DNA from 3 places in the Martinezella sp. CNPSo 3732 genome. Region 3 is predicted to be linked to each of the others. Evidence: predicted binding sites of a transcription regulator. Region 3 holds the regulator's gene; each other region holds the start of a gene.

Region 1 (9,655 bases), on a different contig from region 3:
TCGACTGCAAGGCTTCGATCGGCTGTCCCACATCACCCTTTTGGAAGAATCGGCCGCCGGTGATCGAAGCCGGCTCAACCCAGTGCCCGACACCGGCCGCAGCCAGTCGCGCCCAGGGGAATTTCTCACCCGGATCGACCTTGCGCACCGGCGCAACATCGGAGTGTCCAAGCACACGTTCGGGCGCGATTGCCCAGCGTTGGCCGCAATCGCGACACAGTTCGATCACCGCCTCGACCTGAGCATCAGGGAATTCAGGCAGTCCGCCGGGATGGCCGGCATTGGCGATCTCGATGCCGATAGACGCTGAATTGATATCGGTCTCGCCATGCCATGAGCTCTTGCCCGCATGCCAGGCACGACGCTCTTCCGGGACTAGCTGCATGACGCGCCCATCCTCGAAGACGAAATAATGGCTGGACACCTGGCTCTCCGGACGACAGAGCCAATTGAGAGCGCCCTCAGCCGTGCCCATGCCGGTATAATGCAGAAGGATGATGTCAGGCCGACGCCCATCCCGCCTCTCGCTATGATTCGGCGAAGGCTGCACATGGGCGCGAGCGAAATCGGCCTTGAATGCACTCATGCTGCGCGGCGTTCTTTCTCGATCTCGGCATAAGCCGCATTCAGAGCCGCCATGCGCTCGTTGGCGATGACATGGAACTCTTCCGGCACCCCACGCGACACGAGGCGATCCGGATGGTTCTCGTAGACGAGGCCATGGTAACGGCGGCGGATGGTCGGGAAATCGTCGTGGCGCGAGACACCGAGCACCTTATAGGGATCGCGACCGCCAACGTTTACATGGCGGGCCATGATCTGCTCGAACCGCTCCTCGCTCATATGGAAGATTTCGGCTACATGCTGAAGGAAATCCATTTCCTTCTCATGGATCAGGCCGTCGGCCTTGGCGATATGGAAAAGACCGTCGAGCACGTCTTCCAGCACCGGGCAATTCTTCGTGCAGGTCTCGCAAAGGGAGGACAGCCGCTCCGCATAGGCTTCGTAGCCGGCCACGTCCTGGCGCGCCAGATTATAAAGACGGGCGACATTTTTCGCTTGATCAGACGGAAATTCGAAGATCTCCCGAAATGCATTGACTTCGTTTTCCGTCACCACGCCATCTGCTTTCGCCATTTTGGCGGAAAGAGCGATTATAGCGACGGAAAATGCCACCTTACGGCGCGTTTCCGGATCGCCTTCGAAGACGGTGCGAATAGCCTCGACCACCGCCGACAGGGCATTGCCGGCAGTGCTACCGATAGCATTCAGCAATTTTTCCCAGAACGACATGCCGGTCTCGATATCCTACTAAACAGTAGAACACCTTGATCAAATAATGGTTGCCATTGCAAGCAGTCCATTCGTCGCAAGCCCGAAAACACTTTTCACAATTTGGTAATGATGCTGCAAATGCGAACGTCGTCCGAACGCCCTCGCCCGGCTTTTGAAGACGAAACAAACCACCGCTTTCTTAAATTCTTTACTTTACACCCTTGCCTGCCTGTCGCATCCATTCCACCGCAACCATTGAAATGAAGCAGCTTGCCTGCAAGGAGGATCCCATGGCCAAACAGAAAGTCGCAATGCTCACTGCCGGTGGATTGGCGCCCTGCCTTTCGTCTGCCGTTGGCGGGCTGATCCAGCGCTATAGCGATGTGGCGCCTGATCTCGACATGATAGCCTATCGTTCCGGCTATCAGGGGGTTCTGCTGGGTGACAGCATCGAGGTGACGCAGGCCATGCGTGAAAAGGCCTATCTGCTGCATCGCTATGGCGGCTCGCCGATCGGCAACAGCCGCGTCAAGCTCACCAACATCGCAGACTGCGTGAAGCGTGGCCTAGTCAAGGAAGGCGAAAACCCGCTGCGCGTCGCAGCCGAGCGACTGGCCTCCGACGGCGTCACCATCCTTCACACGATCGGGGGCGACGATACCAACACGACGGCGGCCGATCTTGCTGCCTATCTTGGCGCCAATGGCTATGATCTGACTGTCGTCGGCCTGCCGAAAACCGTTGATAACGATGTCGTGCCGATCCGTCAGTCCCTCGGCGCCTGGACGGCGGCCGAGGTCGGCGCTCACTTCTTCGACAATGTCAGCAACGAACAGACCGCCGCACCGAAAACGCTCGTCATTCATGAAGTGATGGGCCGCCACTGTGGCTGGCTGACCGCAGCAACCGCGCGCGCCTATATCCAGAAGAGCAGCGCGAACGAATATGTCGAAGGCTTCATGATGAATGCCGAGATGAAGGGTATCGACGGCCTCTATCTGCCGGAAATGGCATTCGATATCGAGGTGGAAGGCGAGCGCCTGCGCAATATCATGGAGAAGACCGGACAGGTGACGCTCTTCGTATCGGAAGGCGCCGGCCTCGACGCCATCGTCGCCGAACGGGAAGCCTCCGGCGAAACCGTCAAGCGCGACGCCTTCGGCCACGTAAAGATCGACACAATCAACGTCGGCGGCTGGTTTCAGAAACAATTCGCCGCGATCATCGGCGCCGAACGCTCCATGGTGCAGAAGTCGGGCTATTTCGCGCGCTCCGCCCCCGCAAACGGCGAGGACCTCCGCCTGATTCAAGGCATGGTCGACCTCGCGGTGGAAAGTGCGCTGAATAAGGTGTCCGGCGTTACGGGACATGATGAAGGTCAAGGCGGCAAGCTACGCGTCATCGAATTCCCGCGCATCAAGGGCGGCAAAGCCTTCGATATCTCCACTCCCTGGTTTGCCGAAGTCATGGATCATATCGGGCAGAAATACTCACAAGCCTGACCGAATGGTGATCAACCGGACCGATTGGCGATCAATCGGCCTAATCGGTGGTCAATCCGCCTGATTGACAATCAGGCGGATTGACGGATCGCAAATCCAATGTCTTTGCTGACGGCGGAAGAGGAATAGAGGAGGATTCTATGTCCATCGAAACCTGGCTCGCTTTCGCCGCCGCGTCCTGTATCATGTTGGCCATACCGGGTCCGACCATTCTCCTGGTGATATCCTATGCGCTCGGCCACGGCCGCAAGACGGCGCTGGCAACGGTGACTGGTGTCACGCTTGGGGATTTCACGGCAATGACCGCATCGCTAGCCGGTCTCGGCGCTCTTCTCGCCACATCAGCGACACTATTCACGATTCTTAAACTGATCGGCGCAGCCTACCTCGTTTTCCTCGGAATCAAGCTCTGGAGAGCCCCGATTGTGACGGGTCCTCTAGGCGACAATGACAATCTCCCAGAGGAAAAACCGTTAAAAATTCTCTTACACGCATATGTTGTAACGGCTCTCAACCCGAAAAGCATCGTCTTTTTCATTGCATTCGTTCCGCAATTTCTCGACATGTCGAAGCCATTTCTTCAGCAAACGCTTATTCTAGAGGCAACTTTCCTCACCTTGGCGGCCTTGAATTCGCTTATTTATGTGTTCGTCGCCGATATGGCACGTGGCTTCATCCGCAAGGCAAGCGTGCAACGCGTCGTTAACAGAACCGGCGGAACCCTGTTGATTGCAGCCGGTGCAGTGACCGCCGGATGGCCGCCTGAGGCGGCGCAGGGTTGCGGGGTGATCACGGATAGGTTAATGGGGATTCATAATTTTATCGATCCTGTGACCGAATTTGGCGGTCCTGTGGCCGAATTGCATCGAAATTAGGTTTGGTTTTTTCGAAAGTGACAGAATGGTAACGATCGGATTTCCCAGCCTGAAGCGCAGCGTTGCCTTGTCGGCAATGATGTGCGGCGCTCTCGCCGGGTGCGCAAGCACTCAGCAGCAGCAGACGTCTCAGGCAGAACTCCCGTCGGCACATGCCAACGTGCCGCATCCGAATACGACCCTGACCGCCACCGGCGCAACCGCGCCTGCAGGCGGCATCGCAGTGGCCGCGGTATCGCCGAATTTCATCGGTCCGCGGCAGCCGCAACAAACAGCAATGGCAAAGTCCAGTCGCGTTGTTCCGGGTACGACAAACGTTGCCGCCACAAGCCAGCAACAGATGGACGCGGGACGTTTCGGCACGCCTGTTGCGAGCGCTGCCAATCAGGGAACCGCCGCAATCGCTGCCGCAACGGGCGCTCCCGTGGGCAGCACGTCAGCCGCAGCGGCCTATGCAGCACCCGACGTGCCGCTGGTGCCTTCCGTGGTCGCGATCCCGATGCCCAATCCGGCGCGTCCCGGCGATGCCGCGCTCACACCGGTCTCCTCCCTCGCGGCTCAGAGCCAGACGACCATTCCGATGACCTCGGATGTCGCAGCCATTCAGGTCGCCGTGCCGACGCCACGTCCTGGATCGACGCCGCAGGCTGAAGTCGCCTTTGCCACGCCCGCGCAGATCGGCGTTCCGCGCTATGCGGACAACCGTATGCATTACGACTTCAATTTCGACAGCAGCGGTCCGACGGTCGTGCCGGCTGTCATGACCACCACCAACACCGCGAATTACGATTCCGATGTTCCGGCTGAGGAAAAGAGCTACGTTTCCAAGCTCATCCAGAAATACGCCAAGCTTTACGAAATTCCGGAATCCCTGATCCATCGCGTCGTTCACCGCGAAAGCCGCTACAATCCGAAAGCCTATAATCGCGCCGGATATTTCGGCCTCATGCAGATCAAGTACAATACGGCGAAGTCCATGGGCTACGAAGGCCCGGCGTCCGGCCTTCTCGACGCAGAAACCAACATCAAATATGCGGCCAAATATCTACGCGGCGCATGGATGACGGCCGACAGCAAGGCTCAGAACAAGGAAGCCAATGCCGTCCAGCTTTATGCCCGCGGCTATTACTACGACGCCAAACGCAAGGGCCTGACGGACGTCGCCAACGGCAATTACTGATTTTATCGTGATCGTTCTGAAAAGCCGGCCTAGTTCGTGGCCGGCTTTAACACATCCATGATCCGCTTCAGCAGGATTTGCGGCCGATAATCCGCCCAGGTTGGCGTCAGCCCCATCCGCACGACGACGAGATTGGCGGACGGGACGATCGCAACCGTTTGGCCGTCGTGACCAGTCATCCAAAAAGTATCCGCGGGCAAACCGAATTGGGCATTCGAGCCGCCAGGACCCGCAAGCCAGGTCTGAACCTGCGAGTAGACACCCTCGGAGGCGTTCGTGGGCGTGCGCATAGCGCCGACAAAACCTTCCGGCAGCAGGCGGTGCCCATTCCAGACGCCGTCCTGCAGCAGAAAGAGACCAAAGCGCGCCCAGTCGCGGGCGTTGGCATAGAGATAGGAGCTGCCGACAAAGGTGCCGCGCTCGTCGGCCTCGAAAACTGCGCTGTACATGCCGAGCGGTCCGAAAAGTGCCTCGCGCGGATAGGAAATGGCAGCGCTCAGATTGGGCAGCCGGTTCATCCAAAGGCGCGAAAGCAGCGCTGCTGTACCGCTGGAATAGCTGAAACGCTCACCCGGCGCTGCCAACTGATGCGCGTTGGCTGCTATGCTGGTCACGTCCGCGTCGAGATAAAGCATGCGCGTTACATCCGATACGGTGCCATAGGATTCGTTGAACGCAAGCCCGCTTTCCATGGCAAGAAGATCGCTGAGCTTGATGTCCTTGCGCGAGTCAGCGCTCCATTGCGGCAGAAGATTTTGATCGTCAAAGGACATGCGCCCGGCCAGCATGAGTCGGCCGATGATGGCGGCATTGACCGTCTTGGTCATCGACCAGCCGATCAGCGGCGTTGCCTTGCTGAAACCATCGCCATAAGTTTCAGCGACGATGCGCCCGTCTTTGACGACAACGATCGCGCGCATGGCAGGCCCGGCGAGATCCGAATTCGATACGATATCGGCGAGCTTCGCACCGACATCGCCCTGACCGAGGGTTACCATATCCCCATCCGGCCACACCGCATCGTTCTTTGGCGCCTTCACCTTGTTAAGGAAGACGGCACTACGGGCCGTTTGCAGATCACCGTCCGGCACCAGCGCACAACCGAGCGCGCCGCGATAGAGCGCACGGTTCGGCGCGAACAATCCCAAGAACCGGGCCGTAACCACGCCCTCATCCCGGTCAACATAGACGCGAATGAGCTTCAATGCCGGATTGCCTGGAGCCTGTACATCCTCCTCCATCACCTTATCCGGATCCCGCTTGGCCACGAACGTGTTGGAGCAGACGATCTTTGCCGCGTAGCCATCACCGACCTTCAGCAATTCCGGCGGATAAAGAGAGAGCCAGACGGCCCCGCCGGCGACAATGATCAGCAGCAGAACAATAAGAGCCCCGATCACTCTCGATATCAAACGCATGTCACATATTCTCCAGAAAGGTAGGCGGAGACAATCAGGAAACGCAGCAAGATGAAAGACCTATGATGGTTAGAGCTCCTTAAATATGTGCAAGGATGCTTCTCCACCGGATCTGCCAACAGCCCGCGTCATCAGACTGTAGCATTGCCGGGTTACACGCCCTGAACTTCACAAATCGGTGACAAGACTCAGATGACGGAATTCGCCCCGGATGCCGGTCTCCAAAAGAACCGGAAACTCAAGGACGCTCTGCTGCAGCACAAGGCATTGTCCAAAGCGGGTCTCTCCGAGCGCTTGTTCGGCATGTTGTTTTCCGGCCTTGTCTATCCGCAGATCTGGGAAGATCCGGATATCGATATGGAGGCGATGGAACTGCAGGCGCATCATCGCATCGTCACCATCGGTTCAGGCGGCTGCAACATGCTCGCCTACCTCTCGCAAAATCCGGCATCCATCGATGTCGTCGATCTCAATCGCCACCACATCGCACTGAACAAGCTGAAGCTCGCGGCCTTCCGCCTGCTTCCCGGTCATGCCGACCTGGTGCGCTTCTTCGGGACCCCCGACATTGCGGCCAATAGCCAGGCCTACGACCAGTTCATCGCGCCGCGCCTCGACACGGCAACGGCTGACTACTGGGATGGTCGCGATCTTTATGGCCGCCGCCGCATCACGGTCTTCAACCGCAACATCTACAAGACCGGCCTTCTCGGTCGGTTCATCGGCGCCGCCCATATACTGGCACGCCTGCACGGCGTTCGCCTCCAAAAGATGACTGAAGCCCGTACCATGCGCGAGCAGCGTCAGTTCTTCGAGGAGGAGATCGCTCCGATCTTCGACAAGCCGGCCGTCCGCTGGTTGCTCGGCCGCAAGAGTTCGCTTTTCGGTCTCGGCATCCCGCCTCAGCAATATGATGAGCTTGCAAGCCTGGCCGGTGACGATTCCATTTCCGCCGTGCTGAAACACCGCTTGGAAAAGCTTGCCTGTCATTTCCCCATGCGCGACAATTACTTTGCCTGGCAGGCATTCTCGCGCCGCTACGCTGCCCAGCACCAAGGCCCCCTGCCCACCTATCTCAAGCCGGAGCACTACGCAGCGATCCGCGCCAATGCCGATCGTGTGAGCGTCCATCACGCCAATTTCACCGAGCTTCTCGCTTCGAAGCCGGCGGCCTCGCGCGATCGTTATATTTTGCTCGATGCGCAGGACTGGATGACCGACGAGCAGCTCAATGGCCTCTGGGCCGAGATCACCCGCACGGCGCGCGAAGGCGCCCGCGTCATCTTCCGCACCGCCGCGGAAAAGAGCATCATCGAAGGCCGCCTCTCTCCAGCGATCCGCGACCAGTGGGTCTATTTCGAAGAGCGTTCGCAGGAGCTCAATGTTCGTGATCGCTCGGCCATCTATGGCGGCTTCCACATCTACGGGAAAAAAGCGTGAGCCAGGCGGATACAAGCATAGAAAGCGGCGCGAACAACCACGCCAAGCTGATGGACGGCATGTACCGTTATCAGCGTCATATCTATGACCTGACCCGCAAATATTACCTGTTCGGCCGCGATCGAACCATCGAACAACTGAATGTTCCGGTCGGCGGCTCGCTTCTGGAAGTGGGCTGCGGCACGGGCCGCAATATGCTGCTCGCCTATCGGCGCTTCCCTTCTGCCCGCCTTTATGGCCTCGATATCTCGCAGGAAATGCTGATCTCCGCCCGCAATAATTTCCGCAGCCTGAAACAGATGCCGGATTTTCGCGTCGCCGATGCCACGGCTTTCTCGCCCGACGATTTCGGCACCGAGAGCTTCGACCGTGTGATGATCTCCTACGCGCTGTCGATGATCCCCGACTGGAAAAATGCCATCGACGCGTCGCTCGATGCTGTCGCACCGGGCGGTGAGCTACACATCGTCGATTTCGGCCAGCAGGAAGGGTTGCCAGGCTGGTTCCGTGCCATGCTGAAGGGCTGGCTGAAGAAATTCCACGTCACGCCGCGCGCCGATCTTCTGACGGTGCTAGAAGAGAAAGCTGCAGCGCGAGGCATGTCGGTGAAAGCCGAAAGGATCGGCCGCGGCTATGCCTGGCGGGCCGTGGCGGCACGGCACGGCGCCTGAGTGCCGATGGATTCCAGCGCAAAATCCGGCTTCGGAAGGCGCCAAGCATAAGAATTTGCTTGAAGATAACGCATTTTTTACGTTGATATGGTGAATAAAGTGGCAAGACCATCTGGCAACGGTATGGTCTGCCGCTCTTTCGGATTCTCGGGGACCATATTACGGAAGCCAAATCTTGGGGCAGCAAGATCACTCGGGCCATAACAGGATATCTATGCGCCGGCTTCTGGCATGCCTACTGCCGCTCGCTCTTGCGTTGACTGGTTGCACAACGGGCTATGATGCCTTATCGACGGCGGCCCTTCCCAAGACCAGATTCGCCGATACAAAGCCCCAGGACTTCGGTCGCGATCATCCGCAGCGCCATCCCATCCATGGCATCGATATTTCCAAGTGGCAGGGCGATATCGATTGGAAAGCCGTCAAGGGTTCAGGTGTCGCCTTCGTCTTCATCAAGGCGACGGAGGGCAAGGACCGGATCGATCCGCGCTTCACCGAGTATTGGAATGAAGCGAGCGCTGCCGGGCTTCTGCATGCGCCCTATCATTTCTTCTATTTCTGCTCGACGGCCGACGAGCAGGCCGATTGGTTCATCCGCAACGTGCCGAAGGATGCCATGGCGCTTCCGCCCGTCGTCGACGTCGAATGGAACCCGGGCTCCCCGACCTGCAAGACCAGACCGGCTCCCGAAACGGTACGCAGCGAGATCAAACGCTTTATGGATCGCCTGCAGGCCTATTACGGCAAGCGCCCGATCATCTATACTTCGGTCGACTTCCATCGTGAAAATCTAGTCGGCTATTTCCAGGATTATCATTTCTGGGTCCGATCCGTTGCCAAGCACCCGAAAGAGACTTACGCCGGTCGCAACTGGGCCTTCTGGCAATATACGTCTACGGGTGTCATTCCGGGGATCAAAGGCCCGACGGACATCAATGTTTTCGGCGGTTCCGAGCAGAACTGGCAAAACTGGGTGGCTGCAGTAGAGAAGCAGGGAAATTCTTAATACTGAGCCCATTTCACTCTTGCTTATGTCACAATCTTCTGTGAAAGCGACCCTATTCTATCACTTGGAAGGATCGCTCATGGATCGTCACACCATTCGACGCGGCGCTCTTGCGTTGCTCCTCGCCTCAGCCATGACTGGTACGGCATTGGCTCAAAGCGCATCCCCGGCCGCAGTGCCGCCCGCAAGCAGCGACGCCACTCCGAAAGTAGCCTGCGGTGGCGATCTCACTGCATTCCTTGCCGGCGTAAAGGCTGAAGCGATTGCCGATGGTGCGGATGCAGCCTC
Region 2 (9,655 bases), on a different contig from region 3:
CCGGCGTTTCCAAGCTGCCTTATTCCATGAAGGTGCTTCTGGAAAACCTGCTGCGTTTTGAAGACGGGCAGTCGGTCACGAAGGAACATATCCTTGCCGTCGCCGAATGGCTGACCAACAAGGGCACCGTCGAGAACGAAATCGCCTATCGCCCGGCGCGCGTGCTGATGCAGGACTTCACCGGCGTTCCGGCCGTTGTCGACCTTGCTGCCATGCGCGACGCGATGGTTTCGCTCGGTGGCGATCCGGAAAAGATCAACCCGCTCGTTCCCGTCGACCTCGTCATCGACCACTCCGTCATTGTCGACGAATTCGGTACGCCGCAGGCTTTCGCCAAGAACGTCGAACTGGAATACCAGCGCAACGGCGAGCGCTACCGCTTCCTGAAGTGGGGCCAGCAGGCATTCAAGAACTTCCGCGTCGTTCCTCCCGGCACCGGCATCTGTCACCAGGTGAACCTCGAATATCTCGGCCAGACCGTCTGGACGAAGGAAGAGGACGGCGAAACGATCGCTTATCCCGACACCTGCGTCGGCACCGATTCGCACACGACCATGATCAACGGCCTTGGCGTTCTCGGCTGGGGTGTCGGCGGTATCGAAGCTGAAGCTGCCATGCTCGGCCAGCCGGTCTCCATGCTGCTGCCTGAAGTCATTGGCTTCAAGCTGACCGGCAAGCTCAAGGAAGGCGTTACCGCGACCGACTTGGTGCTGACCGTCGTGCAGATGCTGCGCAAGAAGGGCGTGGTTTCCAAGTTCGTCGAATTCTTCGGCCCCGGTCTCGACAATATGCCGCTCGCCGACCGTGCCACCATCGGCAACATGGGTCCGGAATACGGCGCGACTTGCGGCTTCTTCCCGGTCGACAAGGAAACGCTGCACTACCTCAACATGTCCGGTCGCACGAAGGACCGTATCGCGCTCGTCGAAGCCTATTCCAAGGCTCAGGGCATGTGGCGCGACAATGACGGTTCCGACCTCGTCTTCACCGACACGCTGGAACTCGACCTTAACGACGTCGTGCCGTCGATGGCCGGCCCGAAGCGTCCGGAAGGCCGTATCGCGCTGGAAAACATCGCTTCCGGCTTCGCCACCTCGCTGGAAACCGAATACAAGAAGCCCGGCCAGCTTTCCAACCGCTATGCGGTCGAAGGCACGGATTTCGATATCGGCCATGGCGACGTCGCGATCGCTGCCATCACCTCCTGCACCAACACCTCCAACCCATCGGTGCTGATCGCTGCCGGCCTTCTCGCCCGCAACGCCGTTGCCAAGGGCCTGAAGACCAAGCCTTGGGTCAAGACCTCGCTCGCACCGGGATCTCAGGTCGTCGGCGAATACCTCGCCAAGTCCGGCCTGCAGGCCGATCTCGACAGGCTCGGCTTCAACCTGGTCGGCTTCGGCTGCACCACCTGCATCGGCAATTCCGGCCCGCTGCCGGCGCCGATCTCCAAGACGATCAACGACAAGGGCCTGATCGTATCGGGCGTTCTCTCCGGCAACCGCAACTTCGAAGGCCGTATCTCGCCTGACGTCCAGGCAAACTATCTCGCTTCGCCGCCGCTCGTCGTCGCCTACGCGCTCGCAGGCTCGGTGCAGCTCGACCTGACGAAGGAGCCGATCGGCGAAGACCAGAATGGCAAGCCTGTCTATCTGAAGGACATCTGGCCGACCTCGCACGAGGTTCAGGAGTTCATCCAGAAGTACGTCACCCGCGAGCTCTACGAGAGCAAGTATGCCGACGTCTTCAAGGGCGACGCCAACTGGCAGGCCGTGCAGGTTCCTCCGGGCCAGACCTACGCCTGGGACGACAATTCGACCTATGTGCAGAACCCGCCTTACTTCGTGGGCATGGGCAAGAAGGGCGCCGGCGTTTCCGACATCAAGGGCGCTCGCGTTCTCGGCCTCTTCGGCGACAAGATCACCACCGACCACATTTCGCCGGCCGGTTCGATCAAGGCTGCCTCGCCGGCCGGTTCCTACCTCATCGGCCATGGCGTCGGCGTTGCCGACTTCAACCAGTACGGCACGCGCCGCGGCAATCATGAAGTCATGATGCGCGGCACCTTTGCCAACATCCGCATCCGCAACCACATGCTCGGCCCGAACGGCAAGGAAGGTGGCTACACCATCCATTATCCGTCCAAGGAAGAGACATCGATCTACGATGCGGCCATGCAGTACAAGGCCGAGGGCGTTCCGCTCGTCATCTTCGCAGGTGTCGAATACGGCAACGGCTCGTCGCGCGACTGGGCGGCCAAGGGCACGAACCTGCTCGGCGTACGCGCCGTGATCGCCCAGTCCTTCGAGCGCATCCACCGCTCGAACCTCGTCGGCATGGGCGTCATCCCCTTCGTCTTCGAGGAAGGCACCACCTGGGCAAGCCTCGGCCTGAAGGGCGACGAACTGGTCACGATCGAAGGCCTGGAGCACATCAAGCCGCGCGAACGCAAGATCGCCAAGATCACCTATGGCGACGGCTCGGTGAAGGACGTTCCGATCATCTGCCGTATCGATACGCTGGATGAGGTCGTCTACGTCAACAATGGCGGCATCCTGCAGACGGTTCTGCGCGATCTCGCTGCCTGATAGGCATTCAACGCAGTTATTGGAGGCCGCCGGAAAACTCTTCCGGCGGCCTCTTGTTTTTCACGGTGATGTGTATGGCGAGCCTTCCGGTTCACCTCGGCCTCACCCCATCGTGACTTTGCGTCATCGCGCTAAACTATTATCTCTTGTTTCAGATTTTTCGGGCTTGATGTGGTCTGGTCGCCCCAAAAAGCGAGTTTTGCAGGGCCCGTGTAGGCAGACGGCGCTCGAGATTGGATGCAGAGGTAAGATAGAATGCGCCTTCGGTTTTCGGTTCCACTTCTGGCAGGCATCGCGCTCGCAAGTTCGCTGCATGCGCAGGAGGCTGCGAAGATCAAGGGCGTCGTCGAACTCTTCACGTCGCAGGGCTGCGCCTCCTGTCCTCCAGCGGATGCGGCGTTCCGCAAGCTGATCCGTCAGGGCAATGTCGTGGCGCTCGCCTATCACGTCGATTATTGGAACTATCTCGGCTGGAACGACACCATGGCGTCCAAGGACAATACGGCGCGCCAATATGCCTATGCCCGTACGATGGGGCGCAGCGGAGTTTATACGCCACAGGCGATCGTCAATGGCAGGGACCATATGAACGGCGCCGATCTCGGTGGCATCAACGTCAAGCTTGACGAATTTGAGCGCCTGGGCGAGGGGCTGACGGTTCCGGTCAATGCCGCCATGAAGGGCGACGAGCTCGAGATCAAGATTGGGGCCGGGCAGGGCAAGGCCAATGTGGTTGCCGTCTATTTCGACAAGGAACAGATGGTGGCGCCGAAGGGCGGGGAAAATACCGGGCAGCAGATCGCCTATATGCACGCGGTATCCGATGTCGAAACAGTCGGCATGTGGGACGGCAAGGCCATGAGCCTCGTGCTGCCGTCGACCGTGCTGGATAAGGCCGGCCGGCGAGGCCTCGCGATTCTGCTGCAGTCGTCGACATCTTCGGGCGATCCGGCTGCCATTCTCGGGGCGACTGTTTTGACGGTCGGTTCGGACGGCTGAGCGGTTTTTCCAGCTTTGCCGGAGGTCTTCCATTTTGGCGTGGTCGAAAGGCTTCCTATTTTGGCTGATGCCCAATAGGGGAGGTGCCCGGCGAGGACGCATTCGGGGCTGGGGTTTAATCGATGCGTCCCGGCCGGGCCGTTTGACGCGGCGGCGCCAAACAGTCCTCTATACTTCCTGTAAATTGGGCGTCGTTTTGGCTGAAATGCGGCACTGACGAGGTGCTTTCACAGCTGGGAAAGAAATTGTGAGCCGCCAGCCGTCTTGCAATTTGATGTGGCTGAGGCAAACTGTCATTCTCCTGTCATGAGATAGCCCCTGGGGGATTGATGACTGATCAGCCGGATTTGAGACACGGTGAAAGCCGTTCCGTCGATACCAATTCATCCGTCGTCGTTGATCTCAGAGAATACAAACAGAGCAAGGACCCGCTACCGGTGACCTTTCATCGGCGGGAGCTGGACGCGATTCTCTGGATCTATGGCCGCATGGTCGGCGAGGGCGAATGGCGTGATTATGCCATCGACCATTTGAAGGACAAGGCGGTTTTCTCCGTTTTCAAGCGCTCCGGCGAAATGCCGCTTTTCCGCATCGAAAAGGATCCGAAGCTTTCGGCCAAGCAGGGCGCCTTCTCCGTCGTCAATACCAACGGTATGATCCTGAAGCGCGGCCATGAGCTGAGTCAAGTTCTGAAGGTTTTCGATAAGCAGCTGAAGCTGGTGGAGAAGTAGTTCGGCGTCATTGACTGCGTGTTTGCGGAGGGGGGGTATCCAGAGGCGCCGCGTACAGGCAGGTCGAAACTACCCCCCAAACAACGTCCCTGGATAAACCGAGGGATCCGGATCGCTCTCCGCACCCTCACCCAACGCCTTCTGCATCAGCATCGTATCGAGCCACCGGCCATGCTTGTAACCGGTGCCTTTCAACAGGCCGGCTTCGGCAAAGCCTGCCGCGCGGTGCACGGCGACAGAGGCGGGATGGGCGCCGCCGATGACGGCGATCATCTGGCGGAAGCCGAGCGCCTCGCAGCTTTCGACGAGCGCATCGAGCAGCTGCCGGCCGACGCCGCGACCGCGGGCTTCCGGCGCCAGATAGATCGAGTCCTCCACCATCCAACGATAGGCTGGCCGCGTGCGGAAGGATGAGGCGTAGGCATAGCCGAGGAACGCGCCGGCATCGTCTTCCGCAACGAGATAGGGATAACCCTTGTCATGGATCGCCTCGAACCTGGCCGTCATTTCCTCTTGGCCCGGCGGCGTGATTTCGTAGCTTGCCGTGCCGTTGAGGACGGAATCTCTGTAGATGGCGGTGATATGGGGAAGGTCGTCTGAGGTTGCACTGCGGAGGCTGACGGACATTGCTTCTATTGCCTGATCTGCGGATTTGTGACGGCAGCTATCAAATCGCAGGGCGTGTGCGCAAGCAAACAAAAAAGGCGGCCGAAGCCGCCTTTTCGTATCTCATTTCACGCTGCGCTTAACGGCGGTTGCCCATGAATTGCAGCAGGAACATGAACAGGTTGATGAAGTCCAGGTAGAGCGACAGGGCGCCCATGATCGCCTTGCGGCCAGCCACCGTCGCATCATCGGCGGTGTAGTACATTTCCTTGATCCGCTGCGTATCGTAGGCGGTGAGGCCTGCGAAGATCAGGACGCCGATCACGGAGATGGCGAACTGCAGGGCGGACGAAGCCAGGAAGATGTTGACGAGCGTCGCGATGATCAGGCCGAAGAGGCCCATCATCAGGAACGAGCCCATCGCCGACAGATCACGCTTCGTCGTGTAGCCGTAGAGCGACAGCGCGCCGAAGGAGGCGGCGGTCACGAAGAAGGTCTGTACGACGCTCTGGCCGGTGTAGATGATGAAGATCGACGACAGCGACAGGCCCACCAGCGCGGCGTAGACCCAGAAGGTCGTCGTCGCGGCGGCCACGCTCATGCGGTTGATCCTGAAGCTCAGGAAGAAGACCATTGCCAGCGGGGCGAGAATGACCACCCACTTCAGCGGGCTCAGATAGATCGCCTGGCCGAAGGCCGTGATCTGTCCGTTTGCGAAAGCGAGCGAGAAGGAGAGATAGGCGGCAACACCCGTGATCGCCAGACCCAGCGCCATCAGGTTATAGACCTTGAGCATGTAGGCTCGAAGGCCCTCGTCTATCATCGCACCGGATTGCGCACCGCTCTGCGCCCGGTTTTGGTAATTGCGAAAGTCAGCCATGTTTTCCTCTTTCAAGCTCCGATGTGAGTACGGTGTCGGGTCTTTCAAGGCCCAGGCGCCGCTGCGGAGCTCAGCATGCCTGCACAGAATATGAGGCTTTCGGGCCTCATAGACAAGGGTCTAGCGATCGGCCCCATGTTAAATCGATGTAACATCGGGCTGTTTTGGCGGCTCTGCGCCGTCGGCGGAGTGGTTAGAGCTCACGCAGAACAGGGGCGGCCTTCTGGCCGAGGATGCGCCAGGTGCCGATGAGGCCAATACCGACCGTCAGCACCAGGGCGATGACGAGCGTCGATAGGGCGACGTCGGGCAGGAAGGCCGAGGGCAGATGCATGATTCGGCTGACGATATACCAAGCGGATGCCGCCCCGGCGATCAGTGCGAAGACGGCGGTGGCAGCACCCAGGATCAGGTATTCGTAGCTGAAGGCGCGGATCAGCGTCGCCCGCGTTGCGCCGAGCGTCTTGAGGATGACGGCATCATGCGTGCGGGCGCGATTGCCCGCCGCGAGCGCACCTGCCAGCACGAGCACGGATGCGATGAGCGCCACCGACGCGGCAGAGCGGATCGCGGTGGCAAGCTGTCCCACAAGCGTGTTGACGACATCGAGTGCATCCTTGACCCGTACGCTTGTTATGGTCGAATAGGTATTCGTGACTTTCCTTAGAATGGCCGCTTCCTGTTCCGAGGTGGCGGACGTGTCGGTCAGGGTCGCGAGCCAGGCATGCGGGGCGCCCCTGAAGGTATTGGGCGAGAAGATCATCACGAAATTGATCGACAGCGACTGCCATTGTACCTTGCGGAAGCTGGCGATCTTGGCAGTGATGTTGCGGCCGAGCACGTTGACGGTGACTTTATCGCCGAGCTTCAAGCCGAGCGCCTTGCCTTCCTCTTCGGAGAAGGAAACCAACGGCTCGCCGCTATAATCCTTGTCCCACCATTTGCCTTCCGTGACCGAGGCGTTTTCCGGCACCGTATCGGCATAGGTGATGCCGCGGTCGCCGCGCAGGACCCATTGACCTGCCGCCGGCACCTTCATCTTGGTGACATCCTCGCCATTGAAGGCGACGATCCGGCCGCGCAGCATCGGCGCCTCGACGAGCTTGCCCTTGGGGTCGATGTCGAGCACGATCTTGCGAAAGCCTTCCAGCTCCGGCCCCTGAATGTCGACAAAGAAGAAATTCGGCGCCTGCTCGCTCATGCGGCCCATGAGTTCGCGGCGCATATTGCCGTCGATCAGCGTCAGTGTCACCAGCAGCGCCAGGCCGAGGCCGAGCGACAGCACGACGGAGGAGGTGAGCGCGCCGGGTCGATGAATGTTGCCGATCGCCAAGCGAAGGGCCGGCGAGCGCACGCGCGGGCTGCGGCGGGCAAGCCAGGAAAGCAGGGCTGCTACCAGGCGCAGCACGACGAAGGCGCCGGCGATCGAAACAACGAAGACGATGGCGATGAAGCGATCATAGGCGGTGATGATCGCCAGGGCGGCAAGTGCCGCCATCAGCACAACGGCGGCGAGCAGATAGGGCCAGCCGGGAAGGCGTCGCGCTTCGAAGCCCTGCTCGCGAAACAGCGCCGTTGCCGGCACCTCGCGGGCATGGCCGAGCGGCGGAATGGCGAACGCCAGCGTCGTCAGGAGGCCGAAGAGAGCGGCGAGCGTCAGCGCGCCGGGATAGAGTCGCGGCGCGGTCGAAATCGGCAGGAATTCCGCCATGAATTGCGATGCGATCATGGGCGCAATGGCGCCGAGGACGAGGCCGATCGCTATGCCGGCGAGCGCAATGACGGCGATCTGGATGAGATAGATCAGCACAACGACGAAAGCCGGCGCGCCCAGGCATTTGAAGGTGGCGATGGTCGTGCGCTTCGAATCGAGGAAGGCGCGTACGGCATTGGCAACGCCGACTCCGCCGACGATGAGCGCCGCCAGGCCGACCAGCGTCAGGAACTGCGAGAAGCGGGTGACGTTGTCGGCAAGCTGTGGCGCTGCGCGATCACTGCTGCGGATCGACCAGCCTGCCTGCGGAAAGGCGGCGTTGGCGCGGTCAGTGAGATTGCGGATGCCGGCTGCGGGGTTGTCCATGCGGATTTTGTAGGATTGTTCGACCAGACTGCCCGTGGTGATCAGGCCGGAGGCGATCAGGGCGTCGCGGCTGGTGAGCAGACGTGGCGCGAAGCCGAAGCCTTCGGAGACGGCGTCGGGCTCGCTTTGGATGGTGCCCGATATGCGCAGCTTCGTATTGCCCAGCAGCAGATCGCTGCCGACCTTGAGGTTCAGGCGTTCCAACAGCAGGGGCGCTACGACGGCGCCATAGGCGCCATCCTTGGCGGCAAGCAGCGTCGACAAGGGCTGATCGGGATCGGCCTGGAAGGTGCCGTAGAGCGGATAAGCGTTGTCGACGGCCTTGACCTCGACCAACGCCTGATCCGAGCCATCGGGCAGACGTGCCATGGAACGCAGCCCGGTGGAGCGGGAAATTTTGCCCAAGCTTTGGAGATAGGCGAATTCTTCCGGCGTCGCCTCGCGATTGCGCAGTTCGAAACGGGCGTCGCCTGATAGCAGCGATTGCCCCTGCGTCGCGATCGCGTCGGTGATCGAACGGGAAACGGAATTGACCGCAGCGATCGCGCCAGTGCCGAGCGCGATGCAGGCAAGGAAGATGTAGAAGCCGCCAAGGCCGCCGCGCAATTCGCGCAGGGCAAGGCGGAAGGCGAGGGGCAGGCGAAGTCCCGCCGCGCTCATGCAATGGCTGCCTGGTTGGTGCGCGTGCGCATGCTGTCGCTCTCGATTTCGCCGGAGCGGACGCGGATCTGGCGCGAGCAGCGGGCGGCAAGGGCGGGATCATGGGTGACGAGCAGCATGGTCGTGCCGCGCTCGGCCTGCTGGGCGAAGAGCAGGTCGGCGATCTGCCGGCCGGTATCGGTATCGAGATTGCCCGTCGGTTCGTCGGCGATCAGGACGGCTGGCGAAGGCGCCAGCGCGCGGGCGATGGCGACACGCTGCTGTTCACCGCCGGAGAGCTGCCCGGGATAGTGCGTGAGCCTTTCGCCCAGCCCCACCGCTTCCAGCTCCCGCCTGGCGATAGCGAAGGCATCGCGGACATTCGCAAGTTCCAGCGGCACGGCGACATTTTCCAGCGCCGTCATGTTGGCGATCAGGTGGAAGGATTGGAAAACGATGCCGATGTTCCGGCCGCGGAAATCGGCGATGCGATCTTCGCTCAGGCTATGCAGCGGCGTGTCGCGGATCAAAAGTTCGCCGCTGTCGAGCTTTTCGAGGCCGGCCAGTACCATCAGCAGGGTGGACTTGCCGGAGCCGGACGGGCCGACGATGCCGACGGCCTCACCCTCCATCACAGTGAGATCGATACCCTTCAGCACATGGACGGATGCGGCGGCATTGCCGAGCGTCAAATCCGCCTTCTTCAGCTCGATGATGGTTTTTGCCAATGCGAACGCCCTATATATCGGAGAACATCAGAGATAATGGCGGGCGTGATTTGGCCCGAGCAGCGAATTTAGGGAATGGATCATGGGTTTTAAAGTTGCCGCGCTTCAATTCGCTGTCATCACTTTCGGTCTTTTGTTTGGCGCTGTTGGCGCCGCCGAGGCGCGGACTATCCAGTTGGTCGGCTTCGGCGACAGCCTGATGGCGGGCTATCAGCTGCCCCCGGGCGACGGCTTTCCCGCGAAGCTTGAGATGGCGCTGAAGGCCAAGGGGCTCGATATTGCCGTCGCCGATGCCGGTGTTTCGGGAGATACGACATCGGGCGGCCTTTCGCGCATCGACTGGTCGGTGCCCGATGGCACGGATGGCGTCATCCTGGAGCTCGGCGCCAATGACGCGCTGCGCG
Region 3 (9,655 bases):
GCCAGAAAACTGGGGCATTTATCCAATAGTTTCAAGCCTTTTGCCGCCACCCTCTTTTGCCGGCTACATTTATTTTTGCCAGTTACTGGCTTCTGTGGATAGAGCCGAATACTTCTGTCATGAATCGCAGATAAGACGCGGAATCCAGCGTTCCATGATGTCAGGCGAAGGACGGCGCAGTTGGAAGACGAATGGTCATTTGTCAGGAGGTTGGCAGTTCGGCTGCGGCAGGAGAGTGCGATCCTGGTTCTGGCGACGCTGATTGCCGCACTCGCCCTGGTCGAAGGCATCAACACCGGCGCCGTATTCTGGATCTGGGCCATCGTCATGATTGTCACGCTGCTTCGCCCGCCCCTGGTGGAGCGCGTGGTCGTGCCACCGCCGGCTGAGACGGCGCCCGCCGATCCTCAAGCCTTGCTGCACACCGCTTTTGCCGGACTGGCGGCACTCGACATGCCGGTGCTGATCATCGACCGCGAGGCGTCGGTGCTGGTACAGAACATGGCCGTCGAAAAAGCCTTCGGTGCCTTTCCGATCGGCGCACATATTTCCTCCAAGCTGCGTTCGCCGGGTCTGCTCGACATGGTACGCGAGACCATCGCGACCAATACGCCGAACCAGATCGAGCATTCCGAGCGCCTGCCTTCGGAGCGTGTCTATGTCGTGCGCATCGCACCGATAGATCTGCCCGAGATCGACAAGCAGGAAGATGCTCTCTTCCTGCTCTCCTTCCGCGACATATCCGAACTGCGCCACATCGACCGCATGCGCTCCGATTTCGTCGCTAATGCCAGCCATGAATTGCGCACGCCCTTGGCATCGCTGCGCGGCTTCATCGAGACGATCCAGGGGCCTGCCAAAGCCGATCCGAAGGCGCAGCAGCGTTTCCTCGGCATCATGTTCGATCAGACGACCCGCATGAGCAGGCTGGTCGACGATCTTCTGTCGCTGTCGCGCCTGGAGCTGAAGTCGCATATCGCGCCGGATCAGAAAGTGGATCTCGTCCCATTGCTCGGTCATGTGCGTGACTCCCTGCTGCCGCTTGCCAGGGATCTCGACGTGACCATCAATCTGCATTTGCCGGTGGGCAAGGTGGAGGTATTGGGGGATAGAGACGAGCTCGTGCAGGTCTTCGAGAACCTGATCGAGAACGCCTGCAAATACGGCCAGGAAGGCAAGTCGGTGGAGGTTTCGCTACTCAGCGGTGCCGGCCAAGCCGTCGAAGTGGTCGTCTCGGACAAGGGGCCGGGCATACCCGCAGAACATGTGCCGCGCCTGACCGAGCGCTTCTATCGCGTTAACGTTGAGGACAGCCGGTCCAAGAAGGGGACCGGTCTCGGGCTTGCCATCGTCAAGCATATTCTGACCCGCCACCGTGCCAGGCTGATCGTAAAGTCGGAAGTCGGAAAAGGAACCGACTTTACGGTCCGCTTCTGACAACCTCCGCCTATTCCTCGTTTAGGTGGCGATTTATCCAAATTATATCAGGCATATAGCCTGTCATAATTGTTTCACTCGCCTGACATAAAAGGGCGGTGTTTTCGCCAGTAAGAATGGACTGCCGAAAAGTGGATGTGGCCTCCACCTCGGCGCTCTTCAAAGCTCATCAGGGGGATTCGTTGTGAATGCTTTGAAAATGTCCGTTCTTGCGCTGGTTGCATCGGCTGCCGTTGCCGGCACTGCAACTGCCCGCGACCAAATTCAGGTTGCCGGCTCATCGACCGTATTTCCATATGCCAAGATCGTTGCCGAAACCTTCGGCGAGACCTTCACCAACTTCAAGACCCCTGTGGTCGAGTCCGCCGGCTCCGGAGCCGGCCTGAAGGAATTCTGCAAGGGCGTCGGAACGGATTCCATCGACATCGCCAATTCGTCGCGTCCCATCAAGGACAGCGAAGTCGAAGCCTGCAAGGCCGCCGGCGTCGCCGATATCCAGCAGATCAAGATCGGCTATGACGGCATCGTCTTTGCCTTCGACAAGAGCAATCCCGACATCAAGTTCGAACCGGTCGATCTCTACAAGGCACTTGCTGCCGAAGTGGTCGTCGATGGCAAGCTCGTTGCCAATCCTTACAAGAAGTGGTCTGAGATCAATCCATCGCTGCCGGATTTTGAAATCGCTGCCTATATTCCGGGCGAGAAGCACGGCACGCGCGAAGTCTTCGAAGAGAAGGTGCTTGCCGCCAGCTGCAAGGCTTCAGGCGCAGCCGATGTCATCAAGGCCACAGTTTCCGATGCCGGCCAGCAGGCCAAGAAATGCATTGCCGTGCGCAAGGATGGCGCCGCTGTTGATATCGACGGCGACTATCCCGAGACGCTGGCCCGCATCAATGCCAACAAGCATGGCATCGGCGTTTTCGGCCTGTATTTCTTCCAGAACAACGCCGACAAGCTGAAGGTCGCCACCGTCAGCGGCATCGTGCCCTCGGGCCAGACGATCGCCGACGGCACTTATCCGGTATCGCGTCCGTTGTTCTTCTACGTCAAGAAGGCCCATCTGGGTGTCATCCCGGGGCTCAAGGAATATGTCGATTTCTTCACGAGCGATCAGATGATCGGACCGGATAGCCCGCTGGCGGAATATGGCCTCGTGCCTGCGCCGGATGCAGAACGCGACCAGATCCGCAAGGATGTCGCGGGCGGGAAGATCATGTGAGTGCGTAAGGATCGAGCACCGGTGCGGCTTTCCGCTGCGCCGGCGTTCGCCGGGGAATGGGAATGAGTGTATCGCTGCTGCTGCTGTGCTTGTCGATCTTCGGCGCCTCCGCTTTCGTGCTGGGGCGGGTGAGGGCGGCTGCGCTATCGGGCGGCCGGTCCTCGTCTATGCATTCCCGGCTCGGCTATCACGGCGCCTATGCCGCTATCTGGGCGGTGCTTCCGCCCTTAGCACTCATCTGCGTCTGGCTGATCGCCGGCCCCATCGTCATCGACCGCCTGGTGACCAAATCCTTTCCCGAGGAAATTCAGTCTCTGCCGCCGGCCGAACTCAACCTCAGCTATGGCATGGTGCGCAGCATCGCCCGTGGCATGCGCCTGCTCGACAGCCGGGAGCTTGCCGACGTCGCAGGCGGCAAGGCCGATCTGCAGTTGCTGCTGGCGCAGAAGGGAGTTCCGCTCGCCGTTCGCCCCACTGGCTACATGATCGATGCCGCCAACAAGTATAACGGCATGCGTGAAGTGAGCCGGTTGGTGATGTCGGCGGCGGCGATCGTCCTGTCGTTGCTTTGCGCAGCCCATGGCCTTCGCGCGATCGCACCGCGTTTTCGCGCCCGCAACCGGGTCGAGCAGGTCATCCTCGGAGCCTTGATCGTTGCCTCCTCCATCGCGGTGCTGACAACGGTCGGCATCGTCGTTTCCATGCTTTCGGAGGCATCGCGTTTCTTCAACATGGTGCCGGCCCGCGAATTCTTCTTCGGTACCGTCTGGGACCCGCGTTTCACCGGCGCCGGCGCGCAGACCTCGGGCACCTTCGGTCTGATCCCGCTGCTGGCGGGCACGATCTATATCGGGCTCGTGGCCATGCTCTTCGCCGTGCCCATCGGCCTGTTTGCGGCGATCTACATGGCCGAATATGCCTCGGCTCGCGTCCGCTCCATCGCCAAGCCGATGCTGGAGGTTTTGGCCGGCATTCCCACGATCGTCTACGGCTTCTTCGCCCTTGTCACAGTCGGCCCCTTCCTGCGCGATATCTCCGCCGAGATCGATGGCTTGATGACCGGAAACTACAGAAGCTTCATCGAGGCGCAGAGCGTTTTGACGGCCGGCTTCGTCATGGGCGTGATGCTCATTCCTTACGTTTCCTCGCTATCGGACGATATCATCATGGCCGTGCCGCGTTCGCTGCGCGACGGCTCGCTCGGGCTTGGCGCCACCCGGTCGGAAACGGTCAAGCGCGTTCTCTTGCCGGCCGCCCTTCCGGGCATCGTTGGCGCGCTGCTGATGACTACGTCGCGGGCGATCGGTGAAACCATGATCGTGGTGCTGGCAGCAGGCGTTGCCGCGCGCATGCAGTTCGATCCCTTCGAGCCGATGACGACCGTCACGGTGAAGATCGTCAATCAGCTGACCGGCGATCTGGAGTTCACTTCGCCGCAGACGCTCGTCGCCTTCGCTCTCGGCATCACGCTGTTCTGCCTGACGCTCTGCCTCAACGTCTACGCGCTCTACATCGTCCGTCGATACAGGGAGCAATACGAATGAGCGGCGTCGTATCCTCCTCTCAGCTCAACATGCCGCGCGGGTTGACGCCGGGTGTGCCCGTGCGCCGCGATATCGGCATCGCCAGGCGCTACGCCGCCGAGCGCCGCTTCCGCGCCTATGGGATTACCGCCGTCATCTTCGGTCTCGTCTTCCTGGTCATCCTGATCTCGACCGTGGTCCGCACTGGCTATACCACCTTCGTTCAGACGTCGATCACCCTGCCGATCGAATTCTCCGAGAAGGTGATAGACCCCGCAGCCAAGCGCGCCAGTGATCCGAAGGTGCTGATCGCTGCCAACTACCCGGTACTGGTGCGCGATGCACTAGTGAAAGCGCTCGGCATCGATCCGGCCAATCGCGCGCTCGTTCGCGAGGCGACGGCGATGGTGTCGGACGGCGCCAGGATCGCACTGCGTGACAAGGTCGTCGCCAATCCTTCGATCATAGGGGCGACGCAGAAGGTCACGTTCCTCGCCAGCGCCAATATCGATTCCGCCAACAAGGGCCAAATCGATCTGACAGTCGATGAGAAGGATCGCAAGATATCCGACCGCCAGGTCGCCTGGATGAAGCAACTCAGCGAAAGCGGTGTGCTTTACAAGGCCTTCAACAGCGGTCTCTTCCTGTCGGGCAATTCGAGCCGGCCCGAAGCCGCCGGACTCGGCGTCGCTCTGATCGGCTCGTTCTACCTGATGCTGGCCGTTCTCGTGCTGGCCTTGCCGGTCGGCGTTGCCGCCTCGATCTATCTAGAAGAGTTCGCGCCGAAGAACCGGTTGACGGATCTGATCGAGGTCAACATCAACAATCTCGCTGCCGTCCCCTCGATCGTCTATGGCCTGTTGGGCCTCTCGGTCTTCATCAACATGATGGGTCTGCCGCGCTCGGCCTCGCTGGTCGGCGGTCTCGTGCTGAGCCTGATGACGTTGCCGATGATCATCATCGCCACGCGCTCGGCCTTGCGTGCCGTGCCGCCGTCGATCCGCAGCGCGGCGCTCGGGCTTGGCGCATCGCGCATGCAGATGGTCTTTCATCACGTGCTGCCGCTTGCCATGCCCGGCATCCTGACGGGCACGATCCTCGGGCTTGCCCACGCGCTCGGCGAGACCGCGCCGCTGCTTCTGATCGGCATGGTCGCCTTCGTCGCCAACTATCCGACATCGCCGCTCGACCCTTCGACGGCGCTGCCGGTGCAGATCTACATGTGGGCGAGCGAAGCCGAGCGGGCCTTCGTCGAAAGGACATCCGGCGCCATCATCGTGCTTCTCTTCTTCCTCGTCGCGATGAACATCGGCGCCATCCTGCTGCGCCGCCGTTTCGAGCGGCGCTGGTAAGGGAGGGCGCACGAAATGAACATGATGACGGAAGCCGCCAGCGAAAAAGCATTGTCCAAGAAGATGATGACGATCCCCTACAAGATGATCGGCCAGGACGTTTCGGTCTATTACGGCCACAAGCGGGCGCTCTTCGACGTCAATCTGAAGATTCGTGCGAATACGGTCACGGCTTTGATCGGCCCTTCCGGTTGCGGCAAGTCCACCTTCCTGCGCTGCCTCAATCGCATGAACGATACGATCGAGACCTGCCGTGTCACCGGCAAGATCACGCTCGACGATCAGGATGTCTACGACGACGGCATCGACGTGGTGGAATTGCGCGCCCGCGTCGGCATGGTCTTCCAGAAGCCCAACCCGTTTCCGAAGTCCATCTATGAGAACGTCGCCTACGGCCCGCGCATCCATGGCCTGCATCGCTCAAAGGCCGATCTCGAGCATGTCGTCGAAACAAGCCTGCAGAAGGCTGGTCTTTGGGGCGAGGTGAAGGATCGCCTCCATGACGCCGGCACGAGCTTGTCGGGCGGTCAGCAGCAGCGTCTGTGCATCGCGCGCGCCGTTGCGGTCAGCCCGGAGGTCATCCTGATGGACGAGCCGTGCTCGGCGCTCGATCCGATCGCGACCGCCAAGGTCGAGGATCTCATCCACGAGCTTCGGGAGAATTTCACCATCGTCATCGTGACGCATTCCATGCAGCAGGCAGCCCGCGTCTCGCAGCGTACCGCAATGTTTCATCTCGGCCACCTGGTCGAGGAGAACGACACCGATAAGATGTTCACCAATCCCGACGATTACCGCACGCAGGATTACATCATGGGCCGTTTTGGTTGATGATGTCAGGCGCGCGGCTCATTTCACACAGTTCACCTTGAGGATAGAAAAATGGTCTCCACCCACATTCTCTCAGCCTATGACGAAGACCTGAAGTTCCTGACGCGCCGCATTGCCGAAATGGGCGGCCTGGCCGAGCAGATGGTTAGCGACAGCGTACGCGCGCTGGTCAACAGCGACGCTGCCTTGGCCCAGAAAGTCATCTCCGATGACGTCGTTCTTGACCATGCCGAGCGCGAAGTCGGCGACAAGGCGATCGTCACCATTGCTCGCCGTCAGCCGATGGCAGCGGACCTTCGTGAAATCATGGGCTCGATCCGCATCGCCTCCGATCTGGAGCGCGTCGGCGATCTCGGCAAGAACACCGCAAAGCGCGTCATCGCTGTGCAGGGCACCGGTGTCCCCCGCCGTCTCGCCCGCGGCATCGAGCATCTCTCCGAACTGGCTTTGAGCCAGCTCAAGGAAGTTCTCGATGTCTACGCGACCCGCTCGCCCGACAAGGCCGTGTCGATCCGCGAACGTGACGAGGAAATCGACGCCATGTACACCTCGCTCTTCCGCGAGATGCTGACCTACATGATGGAAGATCCGCGCAACATCACCACCTGCACGCATCTTCTCTTCTGCGCCAAGAACATCGAGCGCATCGGCGACCACGCCACCAATATCGCCGAGACGATCTATTACATGGCGACAGGTGCTCAGCCGGAAGGCGAACGCCCGAAGGACGATACCGCCAATACCGTCGGCGCAGTGACGGAATAATCTGGAAGCGAAGAAAGGAGACCATAGGCGCATGGTTCCGAGAGTTGCTGTTGTAGAAGACGAGGAAGCGCTCAGCGTTCTGCTGCGCTACAATCTTGAGGCCGAAGGCTTCGAGGTCGACACGATCCTCAGAGGCGATGAGGCCGAGCTGCGTCTCCAGGAGCGCATCCCCGATCTCCTGATCCTCGACTGGATGCTCCCCGGCGTATCGGGCATCGAGCTCTGCCGCCGGCTGCGTATGCGGCCGGAGACGGAGCGACTGCCGATCATCATGCTGACGGCCCGCGGCGAGGAAAGCGAGCGCGTGCGTGGGCTTTCGACCGGCGCGGACGATTATGTCGTCAAGCCGTTCTCGACGCCGGAGCTGATGGCTCGCGTCAAGGCGATGCTGCGGCGTGCCCGCCCGGAGGTTCTCTCCACGGTGCTGCGCTGCGGCGATATCGAGCTGGACCGCGAAACCCATCGCGTCCACCGCAAGAGCCGCGAAGTACGGCTGGGGCCGACGGAATTCCGCCTGCTGGAATTCCTGATGTCCTCGCCCGGCCGCGTCTTCTCGCGCTCGCAGCTGCTCGACGGCGTATGGGGTCACGATATCTACGTCGACGAACGCACCGTCGACGTCCATGTCGGCCGCCTGCGCAAGGCGCTCAATTTCTCCAATATGCAGGATGTCATCCGCACCGTTCGCGGCGCGGGCTATTCCATGGAAGCCTGAGCGGCTTGCCGCTCGGGTATCACTAAAGCATGTCGCCCAAAAGTGCGTAGCGGTTTTGCGAGAACGACATGCGCCAGACGGAAAACCTAAAGCACAGGAAGCGAATCTGAAAGATCGTGACGTGCTTTAAATAGCGGCGGAAATAGAAAAACGGGCCTCGAGGGCCCGTTTCTCATTGTCTTGCTGTGGCTTTCAGCCGTTGTTACGACGGCGGTCATGCACCGGCTGGTATGCCATGCGCTGATGATAGGTGCAGTAGGGCGAAGAATCTGGGCTGTCATTGCCGCAGAAGTGGAAGTCGTCCTTCAGCGGGTCGCCGACCGGCCACTTGCAGGTGCGCTCCGTCAGTTCCGTCAGGCCGAGGCGGCGGGAGATCGGAACGACGACGTTCGATGCCGGACGATACTGGATTTCATTGACGGAATCGATCTCGATCTCTTCCTTCAGCATGGTTGCGCCCTGCTGGCGGGCGACGACCGTGCGGGTAGCAACGCGCGATCCGTAGGTCGCGGCGCGGGGTGCAGCTGCGCTGCGCTTCGGCGTGCGCGCTGCGGTTGCCGTGCCGCCCGCCTTCGCTCGGCCGGGAAGGTTCAGGCGGTGCACCTTGCCGATGACGGCATTACGGCTCACGCCACCGAGCTGCGCAGCGATCTGGCTGGCGCTCAACCCTTCGGACCATAGCTTTTTCAGCTTCTCGACGCGTTCGTCTGTCCAATTCATGCCCTGTCTCCGCTGTCGCGTTTCCGATGGCAGAATCCCTCACCATTGCCTCGCATGGGAACGAGGCGCGAAACGCTCTAAAATTGTGGTGACTAGTTCCGCCGCATGCAGTCTAGCAATTGCTTTTTAACCTAGTGTGAGGCTGACTCCGTGACAAGAGTCGCGAGAATCTTGAGGAATCGATTTCGAGGTTTTCCCCAACTTGCTGCCCAGGCGTGGCATTTCTGCAATAGGCGCCGCCGAACCTATCTCTTTTGCCCGCAAGCGTTATCTCGCACCTGCTAAAACGCCAGTTTTGTTGACATCGCGATGCAAAACATCAATAGTGCCCAGGCCGCCGCAAGGCGGCATTTTTGATTTTTTCGGACCCGTTTCATCAAATGGAAGCGATCGGTCCTTAAAGTTGTGATCAGGAGATATGGCCATGGCCGAGACCACGCCGCTTTATGACACCTACATGCGCGCTCCGCTACGGTTCGAGCGAGGCGAGGGCGTCTGGCTGGTCACCGAAAATGGCGAACGCTACCTCGATTTCGCAGCCGGCGTCGCGGTCAACTCGCTCGGTCATGCTCATCCTCATCTCGTCGCCGAGCTGAAGGCGCAGGCCGACAAGGTCTGGCACCTGTCCAACCTCTATGAGGTGCCCGGTCAGGAGAAGCTGTCGAAGCGGCTGACGGAAGCGACCTTCGCCGACAAGGTGTTCTTCACCAATTCGGGCGCCGAGGCGCTGGAATGCGCCATCAAGACGGCGCGGCGCTATCAATTCGCCAAGGGGCATCCCGAGAAGTTCCACATCATCACCTTCGAGGGCGCCTTCCACGGCCGCACCATCGCAACGATCGCCGCTGGCGGTCAGGAAAAGTATATCGAAGGCTTCGGCCCGAAGGCACCGGGTTTCGATCAGGTGGAGTTCGGCGATCTCGCTGCCGTGCGTGCTGCCATTACCGACGCAACGGCCGGGATCCTGATCGAGCCGGTTCAGGGCGAGGGCGGCATTCGTCCCGCGACCAACGAATTCCTGCGCGGGCTGCGTGAGATCTGCGATGAGCACGGCCTGCTGCTGATCCTCGACGAAGTACAGTGTGGCGTCGGC

What was found. Region 3 encodes PhoB, which activates phosphate uptake and scavenging genes when phosphate is short. Its sites were predicted from a motif close to TGTCATNNANCTGTCAT; they were not measured.
Region 1: a site for PhoB is predicted at 6,377-6,393, ahead of AC13RM_RS09795 (BtaA family protein). Genes of this name have one in related genera too.
Region 2: a site for PhoB is predicted at 3,879-3,895, ahead of AC13RM_RS18655 (DUF2794 domain-containing protein). Genes of this name have one in related genera too.

Annotation. Positions count from the first base shown of each region.
Region 1 covers NZ_JBXSOO010000003.1:229,833-239,487, forward strand. Annotated here, with positions in the region: gene AC13RM_RS09765 (N-acetylmuramoyl-L-alanine amidase) at 1-586, opposite strand, end outside; gene AC13RM_RS09770 (J domain-containing protein) at 583-1,293, opposite strand; gene AC13RM_RS09775 (pyrophosphate--fructose-6-phosphate 1-phosphotransferase) at 1,566-2,777, shown strand; partial or broken gene AC13RM_RS09780 (LysE family translocator) at 2,918-3,550, shown strand; gene AC13RM_RS09785 (transglycosylase SLT domain-containing protein) at 3,678-4,832, shown strand; gene AC13RM_RS09790 (serine hydrolase domain-containing protein) at 4,862-6,250, opposite strand; gene AC13RM_RS09795 (BtaA family protein) at 6,443-7,690, shown strand; gene AC13RM_RS09800 (class I SAM-dependent methyltransferase) at 7,687-8,361, shown strand; gene AC13RM_RS09805 (glycoside hydrolase family 25 protein) at 8,576-9,367, shown strand; gene AC13RM_RS09810 (lytic murein transglycosylase) at 9,501-9,655, shown strand, end outside.
Region 2 covers NZ_JBXSOO010000011.1:79,020-88,674, forward strand. Annotated here, with positions in the region: gene acnA (aconitate hydratase AcnA) at 1-2,588, shown strand, start outside; gene AC13RM_RS18650 (DUF1223 domain-containing protein) at 2,844-3,587, shown strand; gene AC13RM_RS18655 (DUF2794 domain-containing protein) at 3,917-4,318, shown strand; gene AC13RM_RS18660 (GNAT family N-acetyltransferase) at 4,388-4,945, opposite strand; gene AC13RM_RS18665 (Bax inhibitor-1/YccA family protein) at 5,064-5,804, opposite strand; gene AC13RM_RS18670 (ABC transporter permease) at 5,998-8,544, opposite strand; gene AC13RM_RS18675 (ABC transporter ATP-binding protein) at 8,541-9,251, opposite strand; gene AC13RM_RS18680 (arylesterase) at 9,334-9,655, shown strand, end outside.
Region 3 covers NZ_JBXSOO010000021.1:99,001-108,655, reverse strand. Annotated here, with positions in the region: gene phoR (phosphate regulon sensor histidine kinase PhoR) at 211-1,437, shown strand; gene AC13RM_RS26430 (substrate-binding domain-containing protein) at 1,637-2,656, shown strand; gene pstC (phosphate ABC transporter permease subunit PstC) at 2,719-4,200, shown strand; gene pstA (phosphate ABC transporter permease PstA) at 4,230-5,531, shown strand; gene pstB (phosphate ABC transporter ATP-binding protein PstB) at 5,547-6,362, shown strand; gene phoU (phosphate signaling complex protein PhoU) at 6,414-7,127, shown strand; gene phoB (phosphate regulon transcriptional regulator PhoB) at 7,159-7,842, shown strand; gene AC13RM_RS26400 (GcrA family cell cycle regulator) at 8,035-8,562, opposite strand; gene AC13RM_RS26395 (aspartate aminotransferase family protein) at 8,987-9,655, shown strand, end outside.